DNA from 2 places in the Microbacterium sp. gxy059 genome. Region 2 is predicted to be linked to the other one. Evidence: predicted binding sites of a transcription regulator. Region 2 holds the regulator's gene; the other holds the start of a gene.
What was found. The regulator HrcA, encoded in region 2, represses chaperone genes, less so after heat shock. The targets are predictions, from matches to a motif close to TTNGCACTCGNNNNNNNCGAGTGCNAA.
Positions count from the first base shown of each region.

Region 1 (4,411 bases), on a different contig from region 2:
GCTACCTGCCCGGCGTGAACATCCTCTCCGGCTGCAGCCTCACGGCCGACGAGGGCGAGCTGATCGGCATCATCGGGCCGAACGGCGCGGGCAAGTCGACGCTGCTCAAGGCGATCTTCGGACAGGTGCGGGTGCGTGCCGGGTCGATCTCGCTCGACGGCGAGGACATCACGAACCTCCAGGCCGACCGGCTCGTGGCGCGCGGCGTGGGATTCGTCCCGCAGACGAACAACGTGTTCCCGTCGCTGACGATCGAGGAGAACCTGCAGATGGGCGTCTTCCAGAGGCCGAGGATGTTCGCGGAGCGGGTCGAGTTCGTCACCGGAGTGTTCCCCGATCTCGCCCCGCGCCTGAAGCAGCGGGCAGGCGGGCTGTCGGGCGGCGAGCGCCAGATGGTCGCGATGGGGCGCGCCCTCATGATCGACCCGAAGGTCCTGCTGCTCGACGAGCCCTCCGCCGGCCTCTCCCCCGTGCGTCAGGACGAGGCCTTCATCCGGGTGAGCGAGATCAACCGGGCAGGGGTGACGTGCATCATGGTCGAGCAGAACGCCCGCCGCTGCCTGCAGATCTGCGATCGCGGCTACGTCCTCGACCAGGGGCGCGACGCGTACACGGGGACGGGCAGGGAGCTGCTGCACGACCCGAAGGTGACGGCGCTGTACCTCGGCACGCTCGGGGCGGAGCAGAGCACGAGCTGAGCGACCCGCGTCAGTCGATCCGGTCGGCGAGGATCGCCGCACGGCGCCCCTCGATGCGGGTGACGAACAGCACGGCCGAGTCGGGCCCCTGCAGCTTCAGCTTCCGGCGCAGCGCGGCGGGGTCGATGTCGACGCCCCGCTTCTTGATCTCGAGCGCGCCGATGCCGCGCTCCCGCAGCGCCTTCGCGAGGGGCTTCGGATCCGCGGGGAGGACCTCGCGCACCCGGAAGGACCGCGCGAACGGGCTCGTCGTCTCGGCGTCTCCCGCGAGGTAGGCGATGCCGGGCGCGACCGGCCCCGCGCCGAGGGAGCGCGCGACGTCTCCGACGAGGCGGGCGCGGATCACGGCGCCCTCCGGCTCGTGGAGGAACGCGCCGAGCGCGCGCACGGGCTCGTCCTCGGCGTCGGCCGGGGCCGTGAGCTCGTGCGCCCGGTCGCCGCGGATCACGAGCGCGGAGCGGCGCACCCCCTCCCGTGCGAGCGGCCCGCTCCAGAGCACGAGCTCGACGGTGGATCCGTCGACGCTGATCCACTGCGCCTCCGCGTCGCCGGGGAGCGCATCGCGGTCGTGGGCCGGGCCCAGCTTGATCCCGGTCGGCATCCGCGCGGCGAGCGCGAAGGCCCAGTCGAGGGGCGGCGCGTAGTCGGAGGCGGAGACGCGGCGGGTCTCGCCGTGCCCGCCCGTGCGCCGCGCGGGGTCGAGCCACACCCCGTCGACGCCCGAGAGGTCCGTCTGCTCGGCCCGGCCGTGCCGCACCTCGACGCCGGGCCCCTCGCCGCGGAACGGCGAGAGGTTGTAGGCGACGAGCGCCGCCGTGACCTCGTCGGCGTCGACGGCGAGCACCCCGAGGCCGAGCGAGGCGAAGGCGAGGGCGTCGCCTCCGATGCCGCAGCCGAGGTCGGCGACGCGGCCGATGCCGGCCCGGGCGAACCGCCCCGCGTGATGGGCCGACACGCTCATGCGCGTGGCCTGCTCGAGGCCCGCTCGCGTGAACAGCATGCGCTGCGCGAAGCGACCGAACTTCGCCTCGGCGCGCTGCCGCAGCCTCACCTGGCCGACGACCGCGGAGACGAGGTCGGGGCCGTGCCCCGCCGCCCGCAGGCGGGAGACGGAGCGGGCGACGTCTGCGGCGGTCTCGACGGGGTCGAGCTCGTCGAGCAGCCGCATGGCCTCGGGCGTCAGCAGGGCGTCGAGCTCGGCGTTCTCCATCGTCCCAGCGTAGGCACCGCGCCGGAATTGGCACTCACGTTGCACGAGTGCCAGCTCGGCGCTTAGACTTCCGATTAGCACTCTCACCCCGAGAGTGCGAGAACCTACGTCTTCTGTCAGTCCAGGAAAGCAGAGGTACACCGTGTCGGTTTCCATCAAGCCGCTCGAGGACCGCATCGTCATCAAGCAGGTCGAGGCTGAGCAGACCACTGCCAGCGGTCTCGTCATCCCCGACACCGCCAAGGAGAAGCCCCAGGAGGGCGAGGTCGTGGCCGTGGGCCCCGGCCGCATCGACGACAACGGCAACCGCGTTCCGCTGGACGTCGCGACCGGCGACCGCGTGCTGTACAGCAAGTACGGCGGCACCGAGGTGAAGTTCGGGGCCGACGAGTTCCTCGTGCTCTCGGCCCGCGACGTGCTCGCGGTCGTCGAGCGCTGATCGCTCGTCCCGCTCGCGGAGCCCCCGGTCGCCTCTCGGCGGCCGGGGGTTCCGCATTTCCTCTGAGTGATCGATGACGCAGAGGATTGTCGGGCGCCTTCCCTAGGGTGGGTGCCATGCAGGGACAGATTGACGACGACATCGCCGACATCGCCGACGCCGTCTCCGGCAACGTGTGGACCGCCTGGATCGCGGTGGCGGTCGCCCTCGCGGCGACGCTGCTGCTCGCCCTCGTCGTGTCCTGGGTGTTCAGCCGGGTCATGCGCTCCCTCGGGCGCAGGCACCGCGCGTTCGAGGCGATCTCGCGACGGTTCACGAGGCCGCTGTTCTGGCTCCTCACGGTCATCGGCTGGAAGGCGACGTTCGCGCCGTTCATGCCCGAGGGCTTCGAGGATCTGACCACCTCGGTCGACTACGGCCTCACGCTCGCGCTCATCGCCGTCTTCGGCTGGGTCATCGCGAAGGTGCTGATCTTCTTCGTCGACGCCGCCATGGTGAAGCCCCCGTCTGCGGGAGCCGACGAGTTCGCGCTGCGGCGTCGGCGCACGCAGATCCGCATGATCCGGCGCCTCGTCATCGCGCTCGTCACGGTGCTGACGATCGCCGCGATGCTGCTGACGATCCCCGGCGCCCGCACGTTCGGCGCGTCGCTGCTCGCCTCGGCGGGTGTCGCCTCGATCGTCGCCGGCCTCGCGGCGCAGTCGACCCTCGGCAACCTCATCGCGGGCCTGCAGCTCGCCTTCTCGAACGCGCTCAAGGTCGGCGACACCGTCGAGGTCTCCGATCAGTTCGGCACCGTCGAGGAGATCACCCTCACCTACGTCGTCGTGCAGATCTGGGACGATCGCCGGCTCGTGCTGCCGTCCACGTACTTCACGACCACGCCCTACATCAACTGGACCCGCAATCAGACCCAGCTCACCGGCACGGTCTATCTCGAGGCCGACTTCACGATCGACGTCGAGGCCGTGCGCCGCGAGCTCGAGACGATCGTCGACGGCTCGCCCGACTGGGATCGCCGCAGCTGGGGCCTCGTCGTGACCGACGCGGTCGGCGGCGTCGCCCAGCTGCGCGCGTCGATGACCGCCGCCGACGGCGACGCGCTCTGGAACCTGCGCTGCGAGGTCCGCGAGAAGCTCATGGCGTTCGTCGCCTCGCAGCGGCCGCACGAGCTCGCACGCCAGCGGGTCGCGGTGGAGCGCCCCGCGGAGTGACGGCGCGCACCGGCGCCCTCCGCCGGTCCTAGGCTGGTGCGGTGAGCACCGCCCCCGCGCCGATCCCCGACGGCGTCGCCCCGCGCACCAGCCCCTCCGGCCTCGCCTTCGGCTTCGGCGCGTATCTGCTGTGGGGATTCCTGCCCCTGTTCTTCGTGGCGCTCGCGCCGAGCGGTCCCTGGGAGACGCTCGCCTGGCGCGTGCTGTTCTCGCTCGCGGTGAGCGCCGTCCTGATCACGGCCATGCGGCTGTGGGGGCGCCTGCGCCAGGTGCTGCGCTCCCGGCGCCTCCTGCTCGGCACCGTGCTCGCGGGGGTGCTCATCTACGTCAACTGGCAGACGTTCCTCGTCGCATCGCAGACGGGCCACGTGCTCGAGGCGAGTCTCGGATACTTCATCAACCCGATCGCGACCGTGCTGCTCGCGGTGCTCGTGCTGCACGAGAAGGTGCGCCCGCTGCAGTGGGCCGCGGTGGGGGTCGCCGGCGCGGCGGTCGTCGTGATCGTCGTGTTCTACGGACGGGTTCCGTGGCTGTCTCTGATCCTCGCCGCGTCGTTCGCCCTGTACGGGCTCGTGAAGAAGCGGATGGGCGGAGACGTCGACGCGGTCAGCGGCCTCGCCCTGGAGACGGTGTGGCTCACGCCCGTCGCGATCGCGCAGCTCGCGATCGTCGCGGCGACGACCGGCCTCACGATGGGACAGCACGGCGGGATCCACGCGATGCTGCTCGTGCTGTCGGGCGTCGCGACGGCGGTGCCGCTGCTGCTGTTCGCCGCCGCGACCCACCGCGTGTCGCTGACGACGGTCGGGCTCATGCAGTTCGTCGCCCCGATCCTGCAGTTCCTCGTCGG
Region 1 covers NZ_JAMXWT010000029.1:1,580-5,990, reverse strand. Annotated here, with positions in the region: gene NHL53_RS13470 (ABC transporter ATP-binding protein) at 1-698, shown strand, start outside; gene NHL53_RS13465 (class I SAM-dependent methyltransferase) at 709-1,908, opposite strand; gene groES (co-chaperone GroES) at 2,051-2,347, shown strand; gene NHL53_RS13455 (mechanosensitive ion channel family protein) at 2,464-3,561, shown strand; gene rarD (EamA family transporter RarD) at 3,603-4,411, shown strand, end outside.
Region 1: groES (co-chaperone GroES) is a predicted target of HrcA. The motif match lies at 1,936-1,962, and genes of this name have one in related genera.

Region 2 (4,411 bases):
TCGAGCACGGACGGCGATCAGCGGTTCACCGAGGACGGGGTGCCGTATGTCAGCGCGGGCGCGACCGCCCACCTGCGCTCCCGCGAGCGCGGCAAGCGCACCGACGGCGACTTCCGCGTGATCTTCGTCACCGAGGAGCCGCGCCGCGTGGCGTTCGCGCTCGGCACGGTCGACGCGACGAGCGTCAGCGGCGAGGTCTCGCTGTCGGTCGAGTGGCGCGACGACGACGAGGTCTGGTTCGAGGTGCGCGCGTTCGATCGTCCGGTCGGCACGCTGCACCGGATGTTCCGCGGGCTCGTGAAGCGGCGGCGCCGTGCGCTCAACGCCGCGTACCTGCGCGCCGTCTCCCCGCTGTTCGCCTGATGGCGGGAGCTCTCCCGCTCGGCGACCCCGCGCCGTCCGACGGCCGCCTGCCCGGCGGGATCCGTCCGTCGGCCGACGCCGACTTCGGCGTCTATCTGCACGTGCCGTTCTGCCGGGTGCGCTGCGGCTACTGCGACTTCAACACGTACACGGCCCCCGAGCTGCGGGGCGCGAGGCAGGACCAGTACGCCGACACGCTCCTGCAGGAGATCGCCCTCGCCCGCGACGTGCTCGCCGAGGCCGGTCCGCTGCGCCCGGCGCGCACGGTGTTCTTCGGGGGAGGCACGCCGACGCTGCTGCCCGCGGGAGACCTCGCGCGCATGCTCGACGGCGTGCGCGACGCGTTCGGGATCGCGGACGACGCCGAGGTGACTGTCGAGGCCAACCCGGACACGGTGACCGACGCGGTCGTCGGCGAGCTCGCCCGGGCCGGCGTGACGCGCCTGTCGATCGGGATGCAGTCGGCCGTGCCGCACGTGCTCGCCGCGCTCGACCGCACGCACGCGCCCGAGAACGTCGGGCAGGCCGTCCAGGCGGCGAGGAGCGCGGGGCTCGACGTGAGCGTCGACCTCATCTACGGGGCGCCGGGGGAGGGGCTGGCCGACTGGCGCGCGTCGCTCGAGACGGCGATCGGATACGAGCCCGATCACATCTCCGCCTACGCGCTCATCATCGAGGAGGGCACGAAGCTCGCGCGGCAGATCCACCGGGGCGAGGTGCCCGCCCCCGACGACGACCTCCAGGCCGAGATGTACGAGCTCGCGGACGGTCTGCTCGGGGAGGCCGGCTTCGGGTGGTACGAGGTGTCGAACTGGTCGCGCGGCGTCGAGCACCGCTCCCGCCACAACCTGTCGTACTGGCGGGGCGCCGACTGGTGGGGGTTCGGGCCCGGCGCGCACAGCCACGTCGCGGGGCTGCGCTGGTGGAACGTCAAGCACCCGGCGACGTACGCGCAGCGCCTGGCGCTCGGCGAGTCCCCTGCCGCGGGACGGGAGACGCCGGACGACGCGCAGCGCCTCCTCGAGCGGGTGCTGCTCGAGACGCGGATCCGCGAGGGGATGCCGGTCGACGCGCTCCCGTCGCGGGAGGCCCGTCGCGCCGTCGCGGGGCTCGTCGCCGACGGGCTCGTCGAGGGGCCGGACGCCGTGCGGGGCCGCATCGTGCTGACGCTGCGCGGCCGTCTCCTCGCCGACGCGGTCGTGCGCGCCCTGACGGACTGAGCGGGTCGCTCCCAGCGCCCGCGCCGGGACAGTCGATAGAATTGGCACTCCGAGACATCGAGTGCCAGCACGGGAAGGAGCGCAGATGGTCACCGAACGGGGTCTCCAGGTGCTGCGAGCCATCGTGCAGGACTACGTCGACACGCACGAGCCGGTGGGCAGCCGGTCGATCGTCGAGCGCCACGCCTTCGGGGTGTCCGCCGCCACGATCCGCAACGACATGGCGATGCTCGAGGACGAGGACCTCATCGCCCAGCCGCACACCTCGTCCGGCCGGGTGCCCACCGACAAGGGGTACCGGGCGTTCGTCGACCATCTCGCCGACGTGCGCCCCCTGAGCGCGGCGCAGCGCAGCGCCATCACCGCCTTCCTCGCCGACCCGGCGGACCTCGACGATCTCCTCGCCCGCACCGTGCGGCTGCTCACCCAGCTGACGGGGCAGGTGGCGCTCGTGCAGTATCCGTCGTTCGCGCGGGCCGCGATCTCCCACGTGCAGCTCGTGCTGCTCGACGAGCGGCGCGTGCTCGTCATCGTCGTGACCGACACGGGCCGGGTCTCCCAGCGGATCACCCCTCTGGAGGCGCCCGTTGACGAGGAGCGCGTGGAGGCGATGCGCCTGCGTCTGCTCCCTCTGCTCATCGGGATCCCGGTGGCGGATGCGGCCGATCGGATGATCCGCGCCCGGGAGGACGCCGCGCAGGAGACGCCGGCCGACGTCGCGATGAGCGCGGTCGCGAGCGCGATCCTCGACGAACTCGAGGGATTCCGGCAGAACCGGCTCGTGATGGCCGGCGCCGCGACCCTCGCCCGCCGGGAGGACGACTTCCGCGGGAGCATCCACCCGCTGCTCGAGGCGATCGAGGAGCAGGTGACGCTGCTGCGGCTCATGAGCGAGATGTCGTCCGACGAGCGCGGCATGGCCGCGAGCATCGGGCGGGAGAACGCCGCCTTCGGGCTGAGCGAGGCGTCGATCATCGCGAGCGAGTACGACGCGACCGTCGGCACGGCCCGCGTCGGCCTGATGGGGCCGACGCGCATGGACTATCCCCGCAACCTGGCGGCGGCGCGCGCCGTCGCCCGCTACCTGACCCGGTTGCTGGAGGAGGACGAGAGCCGCTGAGGCGGTTCGGCGTCCACGAGGCTCCGGGCGGGACCCGGATCGAACGAACACGCAGAGGACCTGCGGAAAGGCGACTGTGGCAGACCACTACGAGGTACTGGGCGTCTCGCGCGAGGCGAGCGATGACGAGATCAAGAAGGCGTATCGCCGCCTCGCGCGGCGCCTGCACCCGGACGTGAACCCGAGCCCCGAGGCGGCGGAGGAGTTCAAGAGCGTCACGCACGCGTACGAGGTGCTGAGCGATCCCGAGCAGCGGCGCCGCTACGACATGGGCGGCGACCAGGGCGGCTTCGGCGGAGGCGGCTTCGGGGGCTTCGGCGACGTGTTCGAGGCCTTCTTCGGCGCGGCCGGAGGCGGCGCCAGGGCCGGCCGCCCGCGCTCCCGGCGCGAGCGGGGGCAGGACGCGCTCGTGCGCATCTCGCTCGAGCTCGGCGACGTGGTCTTCGGCACGCACCGCGAGGTCGAGATCGACACGGCCGTGCTCTGCGAGACCTGCCAGGGATCCTGCTGCCAGCCCGGCACGCAGCCCGAGCGGTGCGACGTCTGCGGCGGCACGGGGCACGTGCAGCGCCAGGTGCGCAGCCTCCTCGGCAACGTCGTCACGCAGCAGCCCTGCGGCAGCTGCCAGGGATACGGCACGACGATCCCGCACCCGTGCCCGGGATGCCACGGCCAGGGCCGCGTGCGCTCGCGCCGCACGGTGGGCCTCGACATCCCCGCGGGCGTCGAGACGGGCCTGCGCCTGCAGCTGCCGGGCTCGGGCGAGGTCGGCCCCGCCGGCGGCCCCAACGGAGACCTGTACGTCGAGGTGACGGTCGAGTCGCACCCCGTGTTCAGCCGCGACGGCGACGACCTCCTCGCGACACTCGAGGTGTCGATGACCGACGCGATCCTCGGCGCGAAGGCCTCGATCGACGGCCTCGACGGCGCGGTCGATCTCGAGGTGCGCCCCGGCGTGCAGTCGGGAGACATCCAGCGGATCCCCGAGCGCGGCATCACCGGGCTGCGCTCGAAGAAGCGCGGGGACCTCCGGGTCGCGGTGCAGGTCGTGACGCCCACGAAGGTGGACGGGAAGACGCGCCACCTCGTCGAGGAGCTCGCGAAGCGCACGAAGGCGCCTGCGCCGCGCCTGTCGGAGCATCAGCAGGGGCTCTTCTCGAAGCTCCGCGACCGGTTCCGCGCCTGACGTGGCCCTGCACTTCGTCGACGCCGGCGCCGCGACCGCCTCGCCGGGCGATGTCCTTGTGCTCACCGGCGCGGAGGCCCACCACGCGGCGTCGGTGCGCCGCGTGCGCGTCGGCGAGCGGGTCACCGCGACCGACGGCGCGGGGGCGTGGCTGACGGGGGAGGTCGAGGAGGTCGAGCGGGGGCGCGTCGTCCTCCGCGTCGCGTCGCGCGAGGAGCGCGGCGCCCCGCGGCCCCGCGTCCTGCTCGCCCAGGCCCTCGCGAAGGGCGACCGCGACGAGCTCGCGGTGCAGGCGGCCACCGAGCTCGGCGTCGACGGCGTCGTGCCCTGGCAGGCCTCCCGCAGCGTCTCCCGCTGGCAGGGGCCGAAGGCCGAGAAGGGGCGGGGCCGCTGGCAGACCATCGTGCGGGAGGCCGCGAAGCAGGCGCTGCGCGCATGGATCCCCGAGGTCTCGGCCGTCGAGACGACGGATCGGATCGCGGCGCGCGCGGGCGAGGCGCGGGTGCTCGTGCTCGACCCCTG
Region 2 covers NZ_JAMXWT010000005.1:73,987-78,397, reverse strand. Annotated here, with positions in the region: gene NHL53_RS04930 (DUF1990 family protein) at 1-363, shown strand, start outside; gene hemW (radical SAM family heme chaperone HemW) at 363-1,583, shown strand; gene hrcA (heat-inducible transcriptional repressor HrcA) at 1,669-2,703, shown strand; gene dnaJ (molecular chaperone DnaJ) at 2,780-3,889, shown strand; gene NHL53_RS04910 (16S rRNA (uracil(1498)-N(3))-methyltransferase) at 3,891-4,411, shown strand, end outside.